4 regions of the Brenneria nigrifluens DSM 30175 genome follow, and region 4 is predicted to be linked to each of the others. Evidence: predicted binding sites of a transcription regulator. Region 4 holds the regulator's gene; each other region holds the start of a gene.
What was found. Region 4 encodes CRP, which controls carbon source genes, mostly activating them, when cyclic AMP is high. Its sites were predicted from a motif close to ATGTGANNNNNNTCACAT; they were not measured.
Positions count from the first base shown of each region.

Region 1 (5,711 bases), 1.1 Mb from region 4:
TCGGATTGACGGTAGTGGTTGTGATGCTGTGCATTGCGTGGCGACGCAACCATTTTGTCAACGCAACCTTGACGATTATCGGTCTGAGCATCGCGCTGCTGTCACTTTACTTTGTAGGCCAGGCAGGGCCGACCGATGTGACCCCGCTGCTGCGGGTTGATGGTTTTTCCATGTTCTATACCGGACTGGTGCTGCTGGCCAGTCTGGCGACCAGTACCTTTGCTTATTCATGGTTGGAAGGGTATGCGGATAACCGTGATGAGTTCTATCTGCTGGTGCTGATTGCCGCGCTGGGTGGGATCTTGCTGGCGAGCGCAAATCATCTTGCGTCGTTGTTCATTGGCATTGAATTGATTTCGCTGCCGCTGTTTGGACTCGTCAGTTATGCCTTCCGCCAGGCGCGTTCGCTGGAGGCCGGTATAAAATATATGTTGCTCTCGGCGGCGTCGTCTGCATTCCTGCTGTTCGGTATGGCGCTGGTGTATGCCGATTCGGGCAGTCTGACCTTTGCCAGCCTGGGGCGGAGTCTGAGCGACCTTCATATCCATGAGCCGCTGTTGCTGGCGGGCTTGGGGATGATCATCGTCGGCGTGGGCTTTAAGCTGTCGCTGGCGCCTTTCCAACTGTGGACGCCGGATGTGTATCAGGGCGCGCCGGCGCCGGTTTCGACCTTTCTGGCCACCGCCAGCAAAATCGCCATTTTCGGCGCGGTGATGCGTCTGTTCCTCTACGCGCCGATGGTGGACAGCGACTCGGTCAGAATCGCGCTTGGCGTGATTGCTTTTGTCTCCATTGTGTTCGGCAACGTGATGGCGGTTTCGCAGCGCAGCATCAAGCGGTTGCTGGGGTACTCATCCATTGCGCATATGGGGTATCTGCTGGTTGCATTGATCGCGGTGCAAAGTCATCAACTGGCGCTGGAAACGGTCGGCGTCTATCTGGTGGGCTATCTGTTTGCCAGTCTCGGCGCCTTTGGCGTGGTCAGTCTGATGTCGAGCCCGTGCAGCGCTCCGGAAGCCGACTCCATGCTGTCCTATCGCGGTCTGTTCTGGCATAAGCCGGTATTGTCCGCGGTGATGACGGTGATGATGCTGTCGCTGGCCGGTATCCCGATGACGCTGGGCTTCTTCGGCAAGTTCTATGTATTGGCCGTCAGCGTTAACGCCGATCTGTGGTGGCTGGCCGGCGCGGTGGTGCTGGGTAGCGCGATTGGTCTCTACTATTATCTGCGGGTGATGGTCAGCCTGTATCTGGATGCGCCGCAGGTGGCGACGCGTGAAGATGCGCCGGGAAGCTGGGCATTAACGGCCGGCGGCGCGGTGGTGGTGATTTCAGCCATAGTGGTGCTGGTACTGGGTTTTTACCCGCAGCCGCTGATTGGGCTGGTTCAACTGGCGCAGCCCATAATGTAACCGCCAGCAGAAAACCTTGCCTGACGTGAAAACCGCCGCAGATTTTTATCTGCGGCTTTTTTTATGGCGGGCTATCCTTGCCCGCCACCTTTCAGGCCGTCGCAAGCGACGTTGAAAAACGCTCCTGGCGTTTTTTTTATGGCGGGCTATCCTCCCCGCCATAAAAAAACCGACTTTAGGAATGATCTGCCCCTATAAGGCGCTACAGAAGCGCAGAATTGTCTATAGTTAACTGGACAACCATTTTTCATAAGGAAAGGGAGCACTGTATGGCAGCCGAAAAAAAACAACCTGAAGAGATTCGTATCGACGACGATCTAAAACTCTTGACTGAAACGCTGGACGAAGTGCTACGTTACACCGGCGACCAGGCCGACAAAGCCTATCTTGATCTGAAAAAGAATGCGGAGAAAGCGCTGCTTGAGGTCAAAGCGCGCATTGGCGCAACCGATAGTTACTACGCCCGCGCCAAACAGGTGGCGGATAAAGCCGATGTCTACGTGCACGACAAACCCTGGCATGGCATCGGCATCGGCGCGACGGTCGGGCTGGTGCTCGGGTTGTTATTAGCCAAACGATAGTGGATAAGACTATTGGTTGATAGGCCGGTCGGCGTATCAACCTTTGGTAATACCCCGTCACGGCGGTCGGCCGGGAGCAGAGCCTAGTCTTTTAACCGGGGTGCCGGCGGGCGATATCAGGGGTGATAGCGGTAAATATTCTGATCGATGCGCCGATCGCCAAGCTTTTCTCCCCCTTTTTCGATGCGATAAAAAGCAAATCCCAGACGCCGCGCCAGCGCGTTGCTGCGCGCGTTTTCCACCGAGGCTTTTATCACGCAGCGCTTGACGATCCCGGCGTCGATATAGGCTTTTATCATGGTGCCGACCGCCAGTGAAACCACGCCTTTGCCTTCAAATTTTTCGCCAATCCAGTAGCCAATCACCCCTTCCTGCTCCCGGATGGTGTTGAACGAGACGATGCCGGCGATAATGCCGTCCCAGCGAATGACATAGACCGCGGCGACGCCGGCGAAAAACTCATCCCGGTTGGTTTTGATGGTGTTTAGCGTGTCATTGATATCTTTTACCGAGTCCGGCCAGGGCAGGGTTCGGCGCAGGCGGGGCTTTTCCGCCTGAATCAGCGCGAAGAGCGCGGCGGCGTCGTTCTCATCCTGGATGCTTAAACGCAGGTGAGGGGGATAATGCAATTCATACAGCGTTTTCATTCCGGCTCCTTAATAAAGATCATTTCTTGCAGCAACGGTATTTACACCTGCGGGGCTGCGTCAATAAGCGCCGCGCGGTAGAAACATCGTCCCGTCTAAAACCGCGTACTCCGGGCATAAACCACGCGTTGCTGTTTTCGCGCCGGACTAACCGCGATTATGCGGCTATCTTGTGGCATAATGCGTGCCATATCACATTTTGACTTGAGTAAGTGCTGTGTTAAGTACCAACAATATCACCATGCAGTTCGGCAGCAAGCCGTTGTTTGAGAACATTTCCGTTAAGTTTGGCGGCGGCAACCGTTACGGTTTGATCGGCGCGAATGGCTGCGGCAAATCCACCTTTATGAAAATCCTCGGCGGCGACTTGGCGCCGAGCGCCGGCAACGTTTTTCTCGATCCGAATGAACGCCTGGGGAAACTGCGCCAGGATCAGTTCGCGTTTGAAAAATACAGCGTGCTGGACACGGTGATCATGGGCCATGCCGAGCTGTGGACGGTAAAAGAAGAACGCGATCGTATCTACGCGCTGGCCGAAATGAGCGAAGCGGACGGTTATAAAGTGGCCGATCTGGAAGTGCAGTACGGCGAGATGGACGGTTACAGCGCGGAAGCCCGCGCCGGCGAACTGCTGCTGGGCGTCGGCATTCCCGTGGAACAGCACTACGGCCCGATGAGCGAAGTGGCGCCGGGCTGGAAACTGCGCGTGCTGCTGGCGCAGGCGCTGTTCGCCGATCCGGATATTCTGCTGCTGGATGAACCGACCAACAACCTGGATATCGACACCATCCGTTGGCTGGAGCAGGTGCTGAACGATCGCAACAGCACCATGATCATCATTTCCCATGACCGTCACTTCCTGAATATGGTGTGTACCCATATGGCGGATCTGGACTACGGCGAACTGCGTATTTATCCCGGCAACTATGACGAATACATGACCGCCGCCACCCAGTCGCGCGAACGCCTGCTGGCGGACAACGCCAAGAAAAAAGCGCAGATTTCCGAGCTGCAGTCTTTCGTCAGCCGTTTTAGCGCCAATGCCTCCAAATCCAAACAGGCGACCTCCCGCGCCCGGCAGATTGATAAAATCCAGCTGGAAGAGGTGAAGGCCTCCAGCCGCCAGAATCCGTTTATTCGCTTCGAGCAGGATAAAAAACTGTTCCGTAACGCGCTGGAAGTGGAGGCGCTGGCGAAAGGGTTTGATGGCGCTCCGCTGTTCAGCAAATTGAATCTGATGGTGGAAGTGGGTGAAAAGGTCGCGATTCTAGGCACCAACGGCATCGGTAAATCGACGCTGCTGAAAACGCTGGTCGGCGATCTCCCGCCGGATAGCGGCAGCGTGAAATGGTCGGAAAATGTCAAGATCGGCTATTACGCCCAGGATCACGAATACGAGTTTGACGACGCGCTGACGGTATTTGACTGGATGAGCCAGTGGAAGCAGGAAAGGGATGATGAACAGGCGGTGCGCAGCGTGCTGGGCCGTTTGCTGTTCAGCCAGGATGATATCAGGAAGAAGGTCAAGGTGCTGTCGGGCGGCGAAAAGGGCCGCATGCTGTTCGGCAAACTGATGATGCAGCGTCCGAATATTCTGGTGATGGATGAACCGACCAACCACCTGGATATGGAGTCCATCGAGTCGCTGAACATGGCGCTGGAAATGTACCAGGGCACGCTGCTGTTCGTTTCTCACGATCGCGAGTTCGTCAGTTCGTTGGCGACCCGTATTCTGGAGATGACGCCGAATAGCGTCATCGACTTCACCGGCAACTACGAAGATTATCTGCGCAGTCAGGGCATTCAATAATCCGGCCTGAAAACGGCGCTGTTTTTTTCGCTTCAGGCAGTACGGTTGATACCGTGCTGCCTTTTTGTTTACTCTTTCAGCTATCAATGGGTGCCGGGCCGCGTCGTTTTTATTCGCCGTTCACTAACCAATATTAGCGCTATTTATTGTGCCGTGGATTATCAGGTTATAAGGAGATTTCCTGTTAGCTGGATTGAAAATCTGAGGCGTCAGAATTTTTTTTTAAACTAAAAAATCTAAAGTAACTAATATTAATTGTTAATTTCGGAGTATAAAAAAAAGCCGTATACGCCGTGGCAAATAAACAAATAAAGACAATGCGTATATGTTAAAAAATCTTTTTATATCAGTGCGTTTTAAATAATCAATTAAACGATTACGTCCGGTGACTAATCGATTTAGCTAATTAAATATAAATATCATGATAATCCCACGCGGGTTATTGCGATTATTTCTCATTTAAACGATAGCCATGTCCCTTTAAATAGATGCCATGCGTATAAAGTCACAGTTATAACAGAAATAAGAAATCTATTGTCCCGCCGATTGATGAAGATCAAGTCTGTTAACTTAACTTACTCATTACCATAACCCCACACATATTGTGTGTTCCTCCGTTCGGGTTACAGGAGAATAATAAAAAATGAGTGGGGAAAATTTCATGCTTTCCCATCACGGCGTTAATCGTCGTGATTTTATGAAGTTATGTGCGGCACTGGCGGCATCGATGGGGTTGGCGGATTGCGCCGTGGCGGAAATCGCCCGGTCAGTAGGTTCCACGCAGCGCCCGCCGGTTATCTGGATCGGCGCGCAGGAGTGTACCGGCTGTACCGAGTCCCTGCTGCGGGCGACGCATCCAACCATTGAGAATCTGTTGTTAAACACCATCTCGCTGGAATATCACGAAGTGCTCTCCGCCGCGTTCGGCGAACAGGCGGAGGAAAATAAGCACCGTGCCATCGAGCAATACAAAGGGAAATACGTACTGGTCGTCGACGGTTCGATCCCGATCAAAGACGGCGGCATCTACTGCATGGTGGCCGGCAAACCGATAGTGGATCATATCAAGGAGACGGCCGAACACGCCGCCGCCATCATCGCCATCGGCTCCTGTTCCGCCTGGGGCGGCGTCCCGGCGGCGGGCAGCAACCCGACCGGCGCGGTCAGCCTGCAGGAGATCCTGCCGGGGAAAACGGTGATTAATATTCCCGGCTGCCCGCCGAATCCGCACAACTTCCTGGCCACTGTGGCGCATATCATC
Region 1 is NZ_CP034036.1:1,526,560-1,532,270, forward strand. It holds gene nuoN (NADH-quinone oxidoreductase subunit NuoN) at 1-1,412, shown strand, start outside; gene elaB (stress response protein ElaB) at 1,682-1,993, shown strand; gene EH206_RS07050 (GNAT family N-acetyltransferase) at 2,110-2,640, opposite strand; gene EH206_RS07055 (ABC-F family ATPase) at 2,882-4,450, shown strand; gene hybO (hydrogenase 2 small subunit) at 5,094-5,711, shown strand, end outside.
Region 1: a site for CRP is predicted at 2,821-2,838, ahead of EH206_RS07055 (ABC-F family ATPase). Genes of this name have one in related genera too.

Region 2 (5,711 bases), 120 kb from region 4:
AGGCCATCCCTGCCCGTCCTCCCCTAACCGCCACTGCGTGACGCTGAACTCAGCGTACTTACCCCGTTCTGATTTTTTGAACCGGGCGGTGAGTTTTTTGCGCTATCTTATTCCCGGCTACCCGTTAGACTTTGACTTAAAACCTATCCCATCAGGCTGCTAACGAAACGCGGGGAGAAACCGACATGATCGACGAACGTAAAGCGCAACAGCGCGGACATGCAAACCACGGCTGGCTTGACAGCTGGCATACTTTCTCATTTGCCGATTATTATGAACCGGAGTTTATGGGCTTCTCGGCGCTGCGCGTTATCAATGAAGACCGGATTGAAGGCGGCAAAGGCTTCGGCACCCATCCGCATAAGGATATGGAAATCCTCACCTACGTTCTGGAAGGTACGGTGGAGCATCAGGACAGCATGGGCAACAAAGAACAGATTCAGGCCGGCGAGTTTCAGATCATGAGCGCCGGCAGCGGGATTCGCCATTCGGAATACAACGCCAGCCGTGATGCGTTGCTGCATCTGTACCAGATTTGGATTATCCCGCAAAAAGCCGGGCTGACGCCGCGCTATGAACAGAAACGCTTCGATATGCCGCAGGGGCGCCAACTGGTGCTGTCGCCTGATGCCCGCGACGGCTCGTTGCAGGTTTTCCAGGACATGACGCTGTGGCGCTGGGCGCTGAAGCCGCAGGAACAGTCGATTTATCGGGTGCGGGCTGAACGCCGGATCTGGATCCAGGTGGTGCGCGGCAGCGTGGAGATTAACGGTCATCAGGCGGCAACCAGCGACGCGCTGGCCGTGTGGGATGAAGAAACCCTGTCGGTTCATGCCGATCAAGAGAGCGAAATCCTGCTGTTTGATTTACCGCCGGTATAAGCGTCGAGGCATTAACGCATCCGGATCTTGCCGCGCCTCCCCATGGGCCGTCGTTGCGCAACGTTAAAATATACCCTGCGCGCTTTTTTTGCTAGACTTCCGCTCAATATTTTCAGGCGTGATCCGTGGCTAATGAAGAAAAAAAGACCGGTTCTCCAGGATGTTGCCGACCGGGTCGGCGTGACGAAAATGACGGTAAGCCGTTATCTGCGCAATCCTGCTCAGGTCTCCGTGGCGTTGCAGGAAAAGATAGCCATAGCGCTTGACGAGCTGGGCTACATCCCCAATCAGGCGCCCAATATGCTTGCCAGCGCCACCAGCCGGGCGATCGGCGTGCTGCTGCCGTCGTTGACCAACCAGGTGTTTGCGCAGGTGCTGCGGGGGATTGAACGGGTTACCGAAGCGCAGGGCTATCAGACCATGCTGGCGCACTATGGGTATCACCCTGAAAAGGAAGAGCAGCGGCTGATGTCGTTGCTGGCCTATAACATCGACGGCCTGATTCTGTCCGACCGTTTGCATACCGAACGCACCCGTCAGATGATTGATGTGGCGGGTATTCCGGTGGTGGAACTGATGGACTCGGTTTCTCCCTGCCTGGATATCGCGGTGGGGTTCGATAATTTTGAAGCGGCGCGGCAGATGACCCAGCATATGATTGAACGGGGGCGCCGCCATGTGGTTTACCTCGGCGCGCGTCAGGACGAACGGACGATCATAAAATGCCGCGGCTATCAGCAGGCGATGCGGGATAACGGGCTGGCGAGCTATTGCGTGATGAGCGAGTTGGCCTCTTCCTATTCGCTGGGAGGGGAGTTATTGCGGCAGGCGCAGGCTGAGCATCCGCCGATCGACAGTATTTTCTGTACCAACGACGATCTGGCCGTCGGCGCGATGTTCGAGTGTCAGCGTCAGGGATTGCGCGTGCCGCAAGATATGGGGATCGCCGGTTTTCACGGGCACGACATCGGTCAGGCAATGGTGCCGAAGCTGGCCAGCGTGCTTACCCCACGCGAGCGCATGGGGCAGATTGGCGCGGAGCGCCTGCTGGCGCGTTTGCGCGGCGAGCGGGTTGCGCCGGAGATGGTCGATGTCGGTTTCACCTTGTTGGATGGCGATAGCATTTAGCGCCAGTCCCCGCCGGACGATATCACGCCCGCTGATGGCTGCGCAGCGCCTCAACGCAGCGGTTAACCACCTCTTCCATGCTGCCGTCGATATCTATCGTCAGCACATCCGGCTCGTCGCCGCCCGGTTCTTCCAGCGCGTCAAACTGGCTTTTGAGCAGTTCCGTCGGCATAAAGTGTCCGGCGCGGGCTTTATGCCGCGCCAGAATGATATCGAAACCGCCTTTCAGATAGAGAAAGACCATCCCTTCATTGTCGCGGCGCAGGCGGTCGCGATAGCGTTTTTTTAATGCCGAACAGACGATGATGCCGATTTCATTCTTGTGAAACAGGCTATAGGCGGCGTCGTTCAGACGTTCCAGCCAGGGGGCGCGGTCTTCGTCATTCAGCGGCGTACCACCGGCCATTTTCTGAATATTGGCGCGGGGATGCAGATCGTCGCCGTCAATGAGTTTAGCCTGAATCGCCCGGGCGAACGCGGCGCCTACCGAAGATTTCCCGCTACCTGAAACGCCCATAAGAATAATGCTTTGGCCCGGCATAATTTGATCTCCATCCCAAAATGTAAATTAAATGAAACATATCAGTTCCCGATCTTAACATGTTACCCGTATCATGTTACCGGTATCAAATGGCAATGTGACATATCTCACAAACAATCAGTCATTCCATTCCACTGGGTGATTGAAAGGATAATAACCATGACAGAAATAACATCTGCTTATAGTGCCGGCGTGCTGCTGCTGATTGCGGTAGGTGCAGTGGCCTTGTTACTCGTGCTGATTATGCGTTTTAAAATCCATGCTTTCCTGGCGCTGGTGTCAGTCAGCCTGGTGACCGCGCTGGTAACAAAAACGCCTTATGAAAATATCGTCCCTACGCTATTGAGCGGTTTCGGCAGTACGCTGGCGTCGGTCGCCTTGCTGGTCGGTCTGGGGGCGATGATTGGGCGTTTGCTGGAGATCACCGGCGGCGCCAATGTGTTGGCCGATACGCTGATCATTAAATTCGGCGAGCGCCATGCGCCGTTTGCGCTGGGTATTGCCTCATTGTTGTTCGGTTTCCCCATCTTTTTCGATGCCGGTCTGATCGTTATGCTGCCGATCATCTTTAGCGTGGCGAAGCGTTTCGGCGGCTCAACCCTGAAGTATGCGCTGCCCGCCGCCGGGGCATTCGCGGTGATGCATGCGTTATTGCCGCCTCATCCGGGGCCGGTTGCCGCCAGCGAACTGCTTGGCGCCAATATTGGTCTGCTGGTGATCGTCGGTCTGATTATCGCCTTTCCTACCTGGTATCTGGGCAGCTATCTGTTTGGTCTGTGGGCGGGTAAGAAGTTTCATTTACCGCTGCCTTCCACCTTTCTGGAAGAGGTCAAGGCCGATGAACAACATACGCCGCCTTCGTTTTTGGTGGTATTGAGCGTACTGCTGCTGCCGCTGGTATTGATCTTTCTCGATACCGGGCTGAACACGCTGACGGTTATGGGGATAATCAACGGCGACAACGCCTTGGTGCAGTTCCTGCGGATGCTGGGGAAAACCCCGGTGGCTCTGTTGATCACCGTACTGTTTTCTCTGATCATGTTCAGCGGACAGCATAGCCGCAGGCACCTTGATAAAGCCTGTGAAGGGGCGCTCGGGCCGGTGTGTTCCATTATTCTGGTCACCGGGGCCGGCGGTATGTTCGGCGGCGTATTGCGCGCCAGCGGGATCGGTACGGCGCTGGCCGATATGCTGGCTGATAACGGTATGCCGGTGATTGTCGCCGCATTCGTGGTTTCCGCCGCGTTACGTATCGCCCAGGGGTCGGCCACCGTGGCGTTGACGACCACGGCGGCGCTGATGGCGCCGGCGGTGGCGGCGACCACCGGGCTGAGTCAGTTCGATCTGTGCTTTATCGTTATCGCCATTGCCGGCGGCGCGACGGTGCTATCGCACGTTAACGACTCCGGCTTCTGGCTGGTCGGGCGTTTCCTGGAAATGGATGAGAAAACCACGCTGAAAACCTGGACGGTAATGGAAACGCTGATCGGCACCATTGCCTTCCTGCTGGCCGCGGTAGGCAGCGTTTTCCTCTGACGGTAATCAGACGGGGCCGCAGCGCCCCGTCGATTTAAAGCTTCATATACGCCCGTACGCCGTCCAGAAACATCTGCGTCGACAGCATCACCAGAATCAATCCCATCAGTTTCTCCAGCGCGCTGACGCCTTTCTCGCCCAGCAGCCGTAAAAACAGGTTCGACATCAACAGAATGATGAAAGAGATCGCCCAGGCGATAAATAGCGCCAGCGTCAGGTGGGGCAACTGATTGGGATATTGGTGGGAAAGCAGCATCAGCGCCGCCAGAATCGACGGGCCGGCCACCAGCGGGATCGCCAACGGCACCAGAAACGGCTCCTCCCCGGCGGGCAGGCCGGTGCTGCTGCCCTCCTTGGAGGGAAAGATCATGCGGATGGCGATCAGGAAAAGGATGATGCCGCCGGAAATCGATACCGTTTCGGTGCGCAGGTTAAGAAAAACCAGGATCCGCTCTCCGGCAAACAGAAAGGTCAGCATCAGCCCCAGGGCGATAAGCATCTCGCGGATCAGTACCACGCGTCGCCGCTTGGGATCCAGATGTTTCAGCACCGACATAAAGATAGGCAGGTTGCCGAGGGGATCCATAATTAGCAGCAACAGCACGGTTGCGGAGATCATTTCTGTCATGGTGGTTTTTTGCTCCTGAAATCGAATGCGGATGTACACCATCCTGCGCCACGGCGGCCATATTAGAATGACTGCTGAAAAACGTCTTACTATCGAATAAATTCACTTGCGACTTTGCGTACATTTTGTATGGTGGAAAGTCGTTACTCTTAATGTGTTTACTATCATAACTAATGTGTTTACTACACTAAGACGGCAGCCGTAATTCTTTTTGTTACCCCCAAGGCAGGACAGTTACCATGAAAAATGTTGGTTTTATTGGCTGGCGCGGTATGGTCGGTTCGGTTCTCATGCAGCGCATGGTGGAAGAACGCGACTTCGACGCTATCCGCCCGGTGTTCTTTTCCACTTCCCAGCACGGAGATCCAGCGCCGGCGTTGGGGGGGCAGCAAGGCGTATTGCAGGACGCCTACAATCTGGACGCGCTGCGCGCGCTGGATATCATCATCACCTGCCAGGGCGGCGATTATACCAATGAAGTCTATCCAAAGCTGCGTGAAAGCGGCTGGCAGGGCTATTGGATCGACGCCGCCTCTTCCCTGCGCATGAAGGGCGAGGCGATTATCATCCTTGACCCGGTCAACCACGCGGTGATTAGGCAGGGGCTGGATAAAGGCGTGAAAACCTTTGTCGGCGGCAACTGTACCGTCAGCCTGATGCTGATGTCGCTCGGCGGCCTGTTCGCCAACGATCTGGTGGACTGGGTGTCCGTCGCCACCTATCAGGCGGCTTCCGGCGGCGGCGCGCGCCACATGCGCGAACTGCTGGTGCAGATGGGCATGCTGCATGGCGACGTGGCGAAAGAGCTTCAGGATCCGGCTTCGGCCATTCTGGATATCGAACGTAAAGTGACGGCGCTGACCCGCAGCGGCGCGCTGCCGAACGACAACTTCGGGGTGCCGCTGGCGGGCAGCCTGATCCCGTGGATCGACAAACAGCTGGATAACGGCCAGAGCCGTGAAGAGTGGAAAGGCCAGGCGGAAACCAACAAGATCCT
Region 2 is NZ_CP034036.1:348,061-353,771, forward strand. It holds gene EH206_RS01560 (pirin family protein) at 186-881, shown strand; gene gntR (gluconate operon transcriptional repressor GntR) at 1,014-2,009, shown strand; gene EH206_RS01570 (gluconokinase) at 2,032-2,550, opposite strand; gene EH206_RS01575 (GntP family permease) at 2,710-4,086, shown strand; gene EH206_RS01580 (YhgN family NAAT transporter) at 4,121-4,714, opposite strand; gene asd (aspartate-semialdehyde dehydrogenase) at 4,954-5,711, shown strand, end outside.
Region 2: a site for CRP is predicted at 2,646-2,663, ahead of EH206_RS01575 (GntP family permease). Genes of this name have one in related genera too.

Region 3 (5,711 bases), 120 kb from region 4:
ATACCCAGCTGGTAAACTCGCTTTCACGCAGGGTATTGCCCCAGGCGACCGGGCGAATGCCTTTCCAGCGCTCATTGAGAAACTGGCTGAGCTGGACGATGGATTGCTCCGGCGCCGACCGCCCCAGCCGGCACAGCAATCCCGCGGCCCGGCAGGCGCAAAGCTCGCCCTGGCAGGTTCCCATTCCGACGCGGGTGCGGCGGCGTAAATCAATCAGATTATTAACCTGGAGCGATTCCACCGCGTAACGCACTTCGCCGGCGGTAACGGCTTCGCACTCGCAGACCAGACTGCCGTCCAGACGCTCGCCGGACAGCAAACGCCCGGCGCGTTCGCCATGGCGGTAAATCGCCGATCCGCGCAGCGGCGCGGACAACGGAAACACGCTGTTTTTGGGTTCCGATAACGGGCTTTTGGGCGCGGAGAAATGCCCGGCGGAGGCGGAGCGGCGCGCGGTGGATTGAGGGGCCGCGCGCTCCGTGCCGGGTTCCGAACCGGGCAACGGCGTCTGCGCCGTGGTACAGGCCACGTCGCAGCCCAGCTTTTCACAGATTTTATCCGTCACCCACTCGGCCATCAGCCGATAGGTCATCAGCTTACCGCCGGTGATGGTAACAAACCCCTCCAGACCATCGCGGCTGGCATGGTCGAGCAGCACAATGCCGCGGCTGACGCTGCGTCCGCTGGGGTCACTGTCGTTCGCCACCAGCGGGCGCACCCCCGCATAGGCGCGGAGAATGCGCGTGTCCGCCAACTGCGGCGCCAATTTGGCGCCTTCGCGCATCAGGATTTCCACTTCCGCGGGCGTGACCGTCATATTATCGATCTGATCGTAATCGATATGGGTCGAGGTGGTGCCGATCAGAGAAATGGTGTCTCCCGGCACCAGAATGTCGGCATCGGCCGGTTTGCGGCAGCGGTTAATCACCATGTTGTTGATGCGGTGTCCCAAAATCAGCAGCGCCCCTTTCGCCGGGAACATGCGTACGCGCAGATCGGCATACTCGGCGATATGTTGTCCCCAGATACCCGCGGCGTTGACCACCACCTGGGCGTGTATCTCGACGGCGACGGCGTTTTTATGGTCGAAAACGCGCACTCCGGTGATGCGGTCGCCCTGGCGGATCAAACCGATAACCTCATGATAAGTCAGCACCTCGGCGCCGTGCTCAGCGGCGTCGATGATATTGGCCGAGGTCAGGCGGAAAGGATCGATGGTGCCGTCCGGCACCCGAACCGCGCCAATCAGCGTCGGGTTGGCGGCAGGCTCCAGACGCAGCGCCTCCTGGGGATCAATCGCCTGGGCGTTGATCCCCGCCTGTCGGCAGGCGGCGATAAATTGGCCCTGATAGGCGAGATCGTCTTCCGGCAAGGTCAGAAACAGGCCGTCCGTCGGTTCCACGCAGTGGCGGGCTATGCGTTTGAGCACCTGGTTTTCTTCAATACATTCACGCGCGGACTCGCCGTCCGTCACCGCATAGCGCGATCCGCTGTGCAACAAACCATGGTTGCGCCCGGTGGCGCCGGTGGCGATGTCAAAGCGTTCGATCAACAGGCAGCGTAACCCCCGCAGCGCGCAATCCCGTACGGTTCCCGCGCCCGTCGCCCCACCGCCAATCACAATGACGTCGGTTTCCCGGTATGACCCACTATTTTGCATACGCCCTCTTATCTGCGACTCGTTACATAGTGCTATTGGGACACAAAATATAAGGTTAACGTTTGATAAAGAGCAAAAACGAACATAAAACGAAAATGAAATAGTCATTAAAAGTCATATATGTGATTGACATCACCAAAATCAATTCCGCAATTGCATAAGCATTGTTAATTTAAGTACGGAAAAATGTCATACCTTCATAAAAATGTAACATTTGAGCGATAACTCACAGATGAAAAGGGCGGAATTAAATAAAATCACCTTCGTTATAGAACAAAAAATTATCGTTTTTGGGCGTATTGGAGACAGCAATGCTGAGTATTTTTAAACCCGCCACACACCAGCCCCGCGTCGCGGCAGATCGGGTCGATCCACTGTATCGTCGTCTGCGCTGGCAAATTTTCATGGGCATCTTCTTTGGCTATGCCGCATACTATCTGGTGCGCAAAAATTTCGCTCTGGCGATGCCATTCCTGATCGAACAAGGGTTCTCGCGCGGCGATCTCGGTTTCGCGCTATCCGGCATTTCGATCGCCTACGGCTTTTCCAAATTTATCATGGGTTCGGTCTCCGACCGCTCCAATCCGCGCGTGTTCCTGCCCGCGGGCCTGATACTGGCGTCGGCGGTCATGCTGTTTATGGGGTTCGTGCCCTGGGCCACCTCCAGCATTGCGATCATGTTCGTGCTGCTGTTCCTGTGCGGCTGGTTTCAAGGCATGGGTTGGCCGCCGTGCGGACGCACCATGGTGCACTGGTGGTCGAAAAAGGAACGCGGCGGCATCGTTTCCATCTGGAACTGCGCGCATAACGTCGGCGGCGGTATTCCACCGCTGCTGTTTCTGCTGGGGATGGCCTGGTTTAACGACTGGAAAGCCGCCCTGTATATGCCCGCGTTTGCCGCCATTCTGGTCGCGCTGATCGCTTTTGCCCTGATGCGAGATACGCCGCAATCCTGCGGCTTACCCTCGATCGAAGAGTATAAAAACGACTATCCTGTTGATTATAATGAGAAAAACGAAGAGGAGCTGACCGCAAAGCAAATCTTTATGCAGTACGTTTTTCCCAACCGGCTGCTGTGGTACATCGCCATCGCCAACGTATTTGTTTACCTGCTGCGCTATGGCATTCTCGACTGGTCTCCGACCTATCTGAAAGAGGTAAAACATTTCGCGCTGGACAAATCCTCCTGGGCCTATTTCTTCTACGAATATGCAGGCATTCCCGGCACGCTGCTGTGCGGCTGGATGTCCGACAAGGTGTTTAAAGGCAACCGCGGCGCAACCGGCGTGTTCTTTATGACCCTGGTCACCATCGCCACCGTCGTATACTGGATGAACCCGGCGGGCAATCCGCATGTGGATATGGCGTGCATGATTATCATCGGCTTCCTGATCTACGGACCGGTGATGCTGATCGGCCTGCATGCGCTGGAACTGGCGCCGAAGAAAGCCGCGGGCACGGCGGCTGGGTTCACCGGTCTGTTCGGTTATCTCGGCGGTTCCGTCGCCGCCAGCGCCATCGTCGGCTACACCGTGGACTTTTTCGGCTGGGACGGCGGCTTTATGGTGATGATCGGCGGCAGTATTCTGGCGGTGGCTTTGCTTATCATAGTGATGTTCAGTGAGAAAAAGCATAAGGAAGAGTTAGCCAGGCAGGCATAATCCCGTTTTGTAAGCATCCCTCTGGCGGCGTCCCGTCGACGCCGCCTTTCTCTCGACAGAGAAAAGCGTTATCTCAGAAACAAATCCCGCAGGTAGTTCGGCACCGCGCTTTCCGCGTTGCTACCGATCACCTCCAGCTCAGGCAGCAAATTCTTCAAACGCTGATGGGCGTTTTGCATGATGCAGCCTTTGCCCGCCATCGACAGCATTTCGTAGTCGTTCATACCGTCGCCGAAAGCGATGCACTCGCGCAGCGAAAAACCGATGATCTTCGCCACCTGCTCCAGCGCGTGACCTTTGGATACCCCGCCGGCCATCACTTCCAGGCAGGTCAGCGTGGAAAAGCTCACATTGACGCGATCGCCCCAGCGCGCGTTGATCGCCTCTTCCAGCGTCAGCAACTGCTCGTGGGAATCGCAGGTGAAGAAGATCTTGCTGACGCCACCGGTCTCCAGCAGGCCGGGTTCGAACAGTTGGTACTTAAACACCGACTCTTTAAAAAAACGCTCCTCCTCCGGACTCTGACGGTTCATAAACCACTCATCGTCGCGGTAAACGTGCGTCAGCATATCCGGGTTGTGGTGCGCCACGCCGTAAAGATCGCGGGCGATGTCCTGATCCAGATTATGGCTGAAGATCAGATCGCCCCGGGTGTTGTGCACCCGCGCGCCGTTGGAGGTGATCATAAAGGCGCTGATGCCCAGACCGTCGCGGATTTGCGCCACATCCATATGGTGCCGCCCCGTCGCAAAGACAAAATGAATCCCCTTTTCGGTCAATAGCCTGAGGGTTTCTTTCGCATAGGAGGAGAGCGTATGGTCGGGCGATAACAGGGTGCCATCTAAATCGGAAGCTACGACATGGTACATAACGGTGAGATCCAACCTCTGGTGGTAATTTAATAATAGCGAGCAAAATGCTCCAGAATCAGCTCGAATGCCTGAGCACGAATGTTATCTTTCTCAAACAGAATCTCATGCCGCGCCCCTTTGATAATCCGGGGTGTCCCGCCCGCACAGGGGTGGCCGCTCTGCGCCAGAGCCTGACAAAACCGATCCTGGCTGCGGTTATCCACCACCCGATCTTCTTCCGCCTGCAACAACAGCAACGGCGTAGTGATATCTGCGGCCTGCTCCAGCAACTCCCGGCCTACCGTCAGCGCTTCGCGTACCCAATGGTAGGTCGGGCCGCCAACACGCAGCTCCGGGGAATCCGCATAAAATCTGACGCTGCGCCGGTAGCGCTCGCGGCTGTGGGTCAGCATATTGACCACATAAGGCAACGGCCGCCACTGCCCGGTGCCGATGGCATAATAGTCGCGTATCGCGGGGCGGCGTTCCGCCCAGTCGACGATGCGCCATGCCAGCCAGTTTGGCATCGGCAGATGAATGCCGCACATCGGCGCGCAGAGCGCCACGGCATCGAAAGCCCGCGGCCGGCGCGCCAGAAACCGGGCCAGGATCGCGCCGCCCATCGAATGAGCCAGCGCAAATCGACGGCTATGCGCCTGCGGGGCAATCTGCCGTTGCCACAGCAGTTCGACATCATCCACATAGTCGCTGAAACGTACGACATGCCCGCGGTGGCTATCTTCGAGCAGGCGCCCGGAACGCCCCTGCCCGCGATGATCCATCATCAGTACGTCATAGCCGTTATGGAAGAGATCGTAAGCCACTTCGCCGTATTTTACATAGCTTTCAATACGTCCGGGGAACACCACGACGATTTTATCGTGCTGCGGCGCGCTAAAACGCACAAAGCGGATCGGCACATTATCGACGCCGATAAATTCCCCTTCTTCGCGCTGACGCCAGAAATCCAGCAACGCCCCGGTAGCAAAGGCAGAAAACTGCGCTTCACGCGTTAACAGGCTATTGAGATACCGAGTCATCCACACACTCCGGCGCAGGCCAGTAAAGCTATCGGAACGGATTTTGAGCTATAGCGAAAATATATGCATCGGCGTATTGTGGCATAAAAAATCGCAGGGAGCGATTTTCAACAACGCAATGCGTTGGCCCGTAGGGTGGCGGGCAGGGATAAGCCCGCCATCAAAAATTTCCGGGAGCATTCGCAAGTGACCATAGACTGGTGGTTAACCTATTTACTGACGACGCTTATCCTCAGCCTTTCGCCCGGTTCGGGCGCCATCAATACCATGAGTACCGGCATCAGCCACGGTTATCGCGGCACCATCGCCTCGATAACCGGTTTACAGATCGGTCTGGCGGTACACATCGTGCTGGTGGGCGTCGGGCTGGGGGCGCTGCTGGCGCAGTCCGTGCTGATTTTCGACCTGCTGAAATGGCTGGGGGCTGCGTACCTGATCTGGCTGGGGATCCAGCAGTGGCGCGCGGCAGGCTCGCTGGATATGCATGCGCTGGCCGGCG
Region 3 is NZ_CP034036.1:339,630-345,340, reverse strand. It holds gene glpA (anaerobic glycerol-3-phosphate dehydrogenase subunit A) at 1-1,660, opposite strand, end outside; gene glpT (glycerol-3-phosphate transporter) at 1,972-3,321, shown strand; gene yigL (sugar/pyridoxal phosphate phosphatase YigL) at 3,390-4,190, opposite strand; gene pldB (lysophospholipase L2) at 4,220-5,212, opposite strand; gene rhtB (homoserine/homoserine lactone efflux protein) at 5,399-5,711, shown strand, end outside.
Region 3: a site for CRP is predicted at 1,781-1,798, ahead of glpT (glycerol-3-phosphate transporter). Genes of this name have one in related genera too.

Region 4 (5,711 bases):
CTTTCGTGCTGCGCGAAGGCACGGATTACGGCGAACAGGAGCGCACGCTGGCGCAAAAGGTCGCCGACGTGCGCCGCCAACTGGAGTCCGGCGAAGTGGTTCTGGTGTGGTCGGAACTGCATGAAACCATCAACATCATGCCCCGCGGCCAGTTTAATGCCGGCGAGTATCACCCGCGCTGAACGCCGCAAAAGCCAAAAAAGAGGATGCATCGCTATCGGCAACCGTGCTAACAATGATAAAAACCTCTTCTGCAGTCTGAAACCTTGTCTTTTTTGATGACGTTTCCCGGCAAGCCCCGCAGCAAACGTCACCATCATGGAGTGAAGCGCCTTATGTCACATCAGCATCCGATTATTGCGGTTACCGGCTCCAGCGGAGCGGGAACCACAACGACCAGCCAGGCATTCCACAAGATTTTCCAGCAGTTAAACATGCGCGCAGCCCAGCTTGAAGGAGACAGCTTCCATCGCTATACCCGCCCGGAAATGGATATGGAAATACGTAAGGCGCGGGATCTCGGGCGTCATATCAGCTATTTCGGCCCGGAGGCCAATGATTTCAGCCTGCTGGAACAGTCATTTACCGAATATGGCCGCCACGGGCGCGGTAAAACCCGTAAATACCTCCACACCTATGATGAAGCGATCCCCTACAACCAGGTGCCCGGCACGTTTACGCCGTGGGAACCGATGCCGGAACCCACCGACGTGCTGTTTTATGAAGGCCTGCATGGCGGCGTGGTGACCGATAGACACAATGTGGCGCAACACGTCGATTTGCTGGTCGGCGTAGTGCCCATCGTCAACCTGGAATGGATTCAGAAACTGATTCGCGATGTGAACGAGCGCGGGCACTCGCGCGAAGCGGTGATGGATTCGGTGGTGCGCTCCATGGAAGACTACATCACCTACATTACGCCGCAGTTTTCACGCACGCACATCAACTTCCAGCGCGTTCCCACCGTTGATACCTCCAACCCGTTCGCCGCCAAGTCGATCCCTTCGCTGGACGAAAGCTTCGTGGTGATTCATTTCCAGGGGCTGGATAATATTGACTACCCCTATCTGCTGGCCATGCTGCAGGGATCGTTTATTTCCCATATCAACACCCTGGTGGTGCCCGGCGGGAAAATGGGGCTGGCGATGGAGTTGATTATGGCGCCGCTGGTGCAGCGCCTGCTGGAAGGAAAAAAAATCGAGTAGTCCGCCGCGGCAAAACACGGCGCGGCATCAGCGGCCGATACGCCGAGGATTACCCCGTTATGCGGACTTCATGACTGTGCGTGACCTCAACGCCTTTACCCAGCATCAGCGCCACCGAGCAATAGCGCTCCGCGGAGAGCGCCACCGCCCGCTCCACCGCTTTCTCCGTCAGCCCTGTGCCCGTTACGATAAAATGCAGATTAATGTGGGTAAACAGACGCGGCGCTTCCGTTCTCCGCTCCGAGGTCAGCTTAACCTCACAGTCCGCAACGTCATGACGGCCTTTCTGCAGGATCGACACCACGTCAATCGCACTGCAGCCGCCGACCGACATCAACACCATTTCCATCGGGCTTGGCGCTTTGTCTCCCGAATCGCCGTCCATCAGCACCTGGTGACCGGACGCTGATTCGCCAAGAAATGTTAAGCCTTCAATCCACTTCACTCGAGCCTGCATGCCGCCTCCGCTAAAAATTTTTTGAAAAATTATATCCTTACTTTACAAAAACACGCTATAACCAGAGCTTCATCATGCTGAAGCGAGACAACACAAGACAGGTTCTTCAAGCTGTGCTACAAACGAAAATAGAATCTGCCTTTTCTGGACAAACTCAGATACCGGGGAGATGATGATGTCGCCAGATAGAGGCTCCAGTATATTCCCTGACATCATTCTTCCTACACGAATTTTGAATGTTTAGCAGTAATACGCCGTACAGGGAACTCTGAGCCCTGTGATTTGCGCAGTGAATTACAACAGAGGATGATAGCGAATGGTTCTCGGCAAACCGCAAACAGACCCGACTCTCGAATGGTTCCTTTCTCATTGTCACATCCACAAGTATCCATCGAAGAGCACCCTGATTCACCAGGGTGAAAAAGCAGAAACGCTTTACTACATCGTGAAAGGCTCTGTCGCAGTGCTGATCAAAGATGAAGAAGGCAAAGAAATGATTCTCTCTTATCTCAATCAGGGAGATTTTATCGGCGAACTTGGCCTGTTTGAAGAAGGTCAGGAGCGCAGCGCCTGGGTACGGGCGAAAGCGGCTTGTGAAGTTGCTGAAATTTCTTATAAAAAGTTCCGGCAGTTGATTCAGGTAAATCCCGATATTCTGATGCGCCTGTCGGCGCAGATGGCCAGCAGACTGCAGGTTACTTCAGAGAAAGTCGGTAACCTGGCGTTTCTCGACGTCACCGGCCGTATTGCTCAGACCTTACTGAACCTGGCAAAACAACCCGATGCCATGACTCACCCGGATGGCATGCAAATAAAAATCACCCGTCAGGAAATTGGGCAAATCGTTGGCTGTTCACGCGAAACCGTGGGCCGTATTCTTAAAATGCTGGAAGACCAGAACCTGATCTCCGCACATGGTAAAACGATTGTGGTTTACGGTACCCGTTAAACCATTCCGTTACCCTACAACAAAAAAGCGTGAAGCGGCCTTCACGCTTTTTTCTATCACCATCAACGCAGCTCTCGGATTTACCCGCCAGTTAATGAGCAGGGTATTTATTATTAAAATATATTATTTACTGGAAATATAAATAGTCTTATTAACAGGCTGCATTTATTATTTGTAATATCGGCCAACATAAAAAGCAGTCATGATTTATCAAGTTGTGTTTTAACATAGATCAATAAAATTGTATTTTTATTTATTTTAAGAAAACCCCTATTAATACGGATGTCGGGGGGATTTTTCAGATAAATCCACCTTATATTAATATATTGGTAAAAATAGAAACCCATGGAAACAAAAAAACCACAATTAAAATATAACTTATTGATAATTAAATGATAAATATAAAATTCATGATTTTTATTGGAAATTACCTTTTCATAAAACCCGCCTTTCCTTTCGATTATTGAAAAGACGCATTGAATTGAAGGTATTGTATTGTTTTATTTTTGTGATAACACTGATACGGATTTTTATAAAACTGAAAACCGATCTTTCATTTTCAGCGAAAAAATCCAACCTTATTACCCTGGGCATATGGAACGAGAAATGCCTTAACGAAGTTATATTCCAACAGGAGATAATCCTTATGAAATACCTACTGCCTTCAGCCGCCGCCGGGCTGTTATTTCTTGCCTGCCAACACGCGATGGCGGCCGATACCGGCGGCTATGCCACCACCGACGGCGGCAACGTTTCCGGAGCCGTCAATAAAACGGCCGGTTCAATGCAGGACATTGTCGATATCATCGCGGCCGCGCGTCTGGACTCAAGCGGTAAAAAAGTGTCAGGCGGCGCCTACCCCGTCGTCATCACCTATAACGGCAATGAAGATGACTTAATCAAGGCGGCGGAAGCCGATATCTGCGGTCAATGGAGCAAACCGGCGCGCGGCGTGGAGATCAAGGAGTTTACCAAAGGCATTACCATCCTCGGCAGCAATGGTTCCTCAACGAACTTCGGTATCTGGATCACCAAGTCGTCCAACGTCGTGGTGCGTAATATGCGCATGGGTTATATGCCCGGAGGCGCCCAGGATGGCGATGCAATCCGCATCGACGACTCGCCGAACGTCTGGATCGACCATAACGAGATCTTCGCGAAAAACCATGAGTGCGAGGGCACGCCGGACGGCGATACCACCTTTGAATCCGCCGTGGATATCAAAAAAGGGTCGACCAACGTCACCGTATCCTACAACTACATTCACGGCGTCAAAAAGGTCGGCCTAAGCGGTTCCAGCAACAGCGATACCGGACGCAACCTCACCTATCACCACAACGTCTACAGCGACGTAAACGCCCGGCTGCCGCTGCAGCGGGGCGGTCAGGTGCATGCCTACAACAACCTCTATTCCGGCGTCACCAGTTCAGGGCTGAACGTTCGTCAGAACGGCATCGCATTGATCGAAAGCAACTGGTTTGAGAATGCGAAAAACCCGGTGACATCCCGTTACGATGGCTCGAATTTCGGCACATGGGATCTGCGCAACAACAACATTACCAAACCCGCCGATTTCACCACCTACGGCATCACCTGGGACAAGGATTCCAAAGCCTACGTCAATGCCGATAGCTGGACCAGCACCGGCACATTCCCCGCACTCCCCTATAGCTACTCGCCGGTAACCGCGCAGTGCGTAAAAAATAAACTGGCGAACTATGCCGGCGTCGGCAAGAACCTTGCCGTATTGACCGCCTCAGCCTGTCAATGACGACGCGCTGATTTAATCCGGGCGAGTTGGGTAAACTCGCCCGTTTTTACACGGCCAATCAGAGAGAGATTAAGGCAGAACCTTCGCTGACTGGATAACCACGGGTTTGAGCGGCACGTTCTGATACGGGCCGACGTTTTCAGTCTGCACCTGGGAAATCTTATCCGCGACCTCCATCCCTTTTACCACCCGGCCAAAGACCGCGTAGCCAAAATCGCGCTGGCCGTGATCGAGAAAGGCGTTGTCCGCCACGTTGATAAAGAACTGACTGGTGGCGCTGTCCTTGTCGGCGGTACGCGCCATGGCGACGGTGCCGCGCAGGTTGCGCAAACCGTTATCCGCCTCGTTTTTGATCGGCGGGTTGGGCGCTTTCTGCTTCATATCATCGGTAAAGCCGCCGCCCTGGATCATAAAACCGGGGATCACGCGATGAAACGTGGTGCCGTTATAAAAGCCGTTATTCACGTACTCAATAAAGTTTTTCACCGAAACCGGGGCTTTTTGCTCATCCAATGCCAGCTCAATGTTTCCTGCCGAGGTGGTCAGCAACACATGCGTAGCGCCGGTGGCGGCAAACAGCGGGGAAAAAGCGCTAAGTGAAATCAAGGCCGCCGCGGCAACCAGAGTACGTTTGAACATGAGAATTCCTTGTGGGTAAGACTGGTTACAGAAAGCGTAATGATTGTAAATACCCGCCCCCTGCAACGCCACCGATTTACCTTTTTTTACGTAGCGAATTCACATCGTAACCAATCGTTAACCGCCAGCTTGAGCAGGGGCCGGCATAACGGCCGGCCCCTGCCGATAAATCATCCCATTCGTTCCGAACGCACCGCCAGATCGCGACTGTACTGACGGCTGGCCTCCACCAGCATGGTGGTATAGGCATTTTTCGGCGTATCGCGGGTCAAGTCGCCGATATCCAGCGTTTCCAGTATCCGGCCGTATTGCATCACCGCCACCTTATGGCACAGATGGGAAATCACCCCCAGATCGTGGGTCACCAGCAGATAGGTCAATTTCTCCTGCTGCTGCAACTCGGCCAGCAGATTGAGGATTTCCGCCTGCACGGAGACGTCCAGCGCCGAGGTGGGCTCATCCAGCAGCAGCACCCGCGGCTCCAGGATCAGCGCCCGGGCGATGGCGACGCGCTGACGCTGCCCGCCGGAAAGCTGGTGGGGATAGCGGCGGCGAAACGGCGTTCCCAGCCCCACCTTTTCCAGCAGCGTATCAATACGGTCGTCGCGGTCGGCAAAGCGATGGATCAACAGAGGTTCTTCCAGTATCGACTCCACCGTATGGCGGGGATGCAGCGAACCATAGGGGTCC
Region 4 is NZ_CP034036.1:464,354-470,064, reverse strand. It holds gene EH206_RS02120 (YheU family protein) at 1-182, shown strand, start outside; gene EH206_RS02115 (phosphoribulokinase) at 336-1,205, shown strand; gene EH206_RS02110 (OsmC family protein) at 1,255-1,662, opposite strand; gene crp (cAMP-activated global transcriptional regulator CRP) at 1,979-2,611, shown strand; gene EH206_RS02100 (polysaccharide lyase) at 3,258-4,382, shown strand; gene ppiA (peptidylprolyl isomerase A) at 4,452-5,021, opposite strand; gene EH206_RS02090 (ABC transporter ATP-binding protein) at 5,192-5,711, opposite strand, start outside.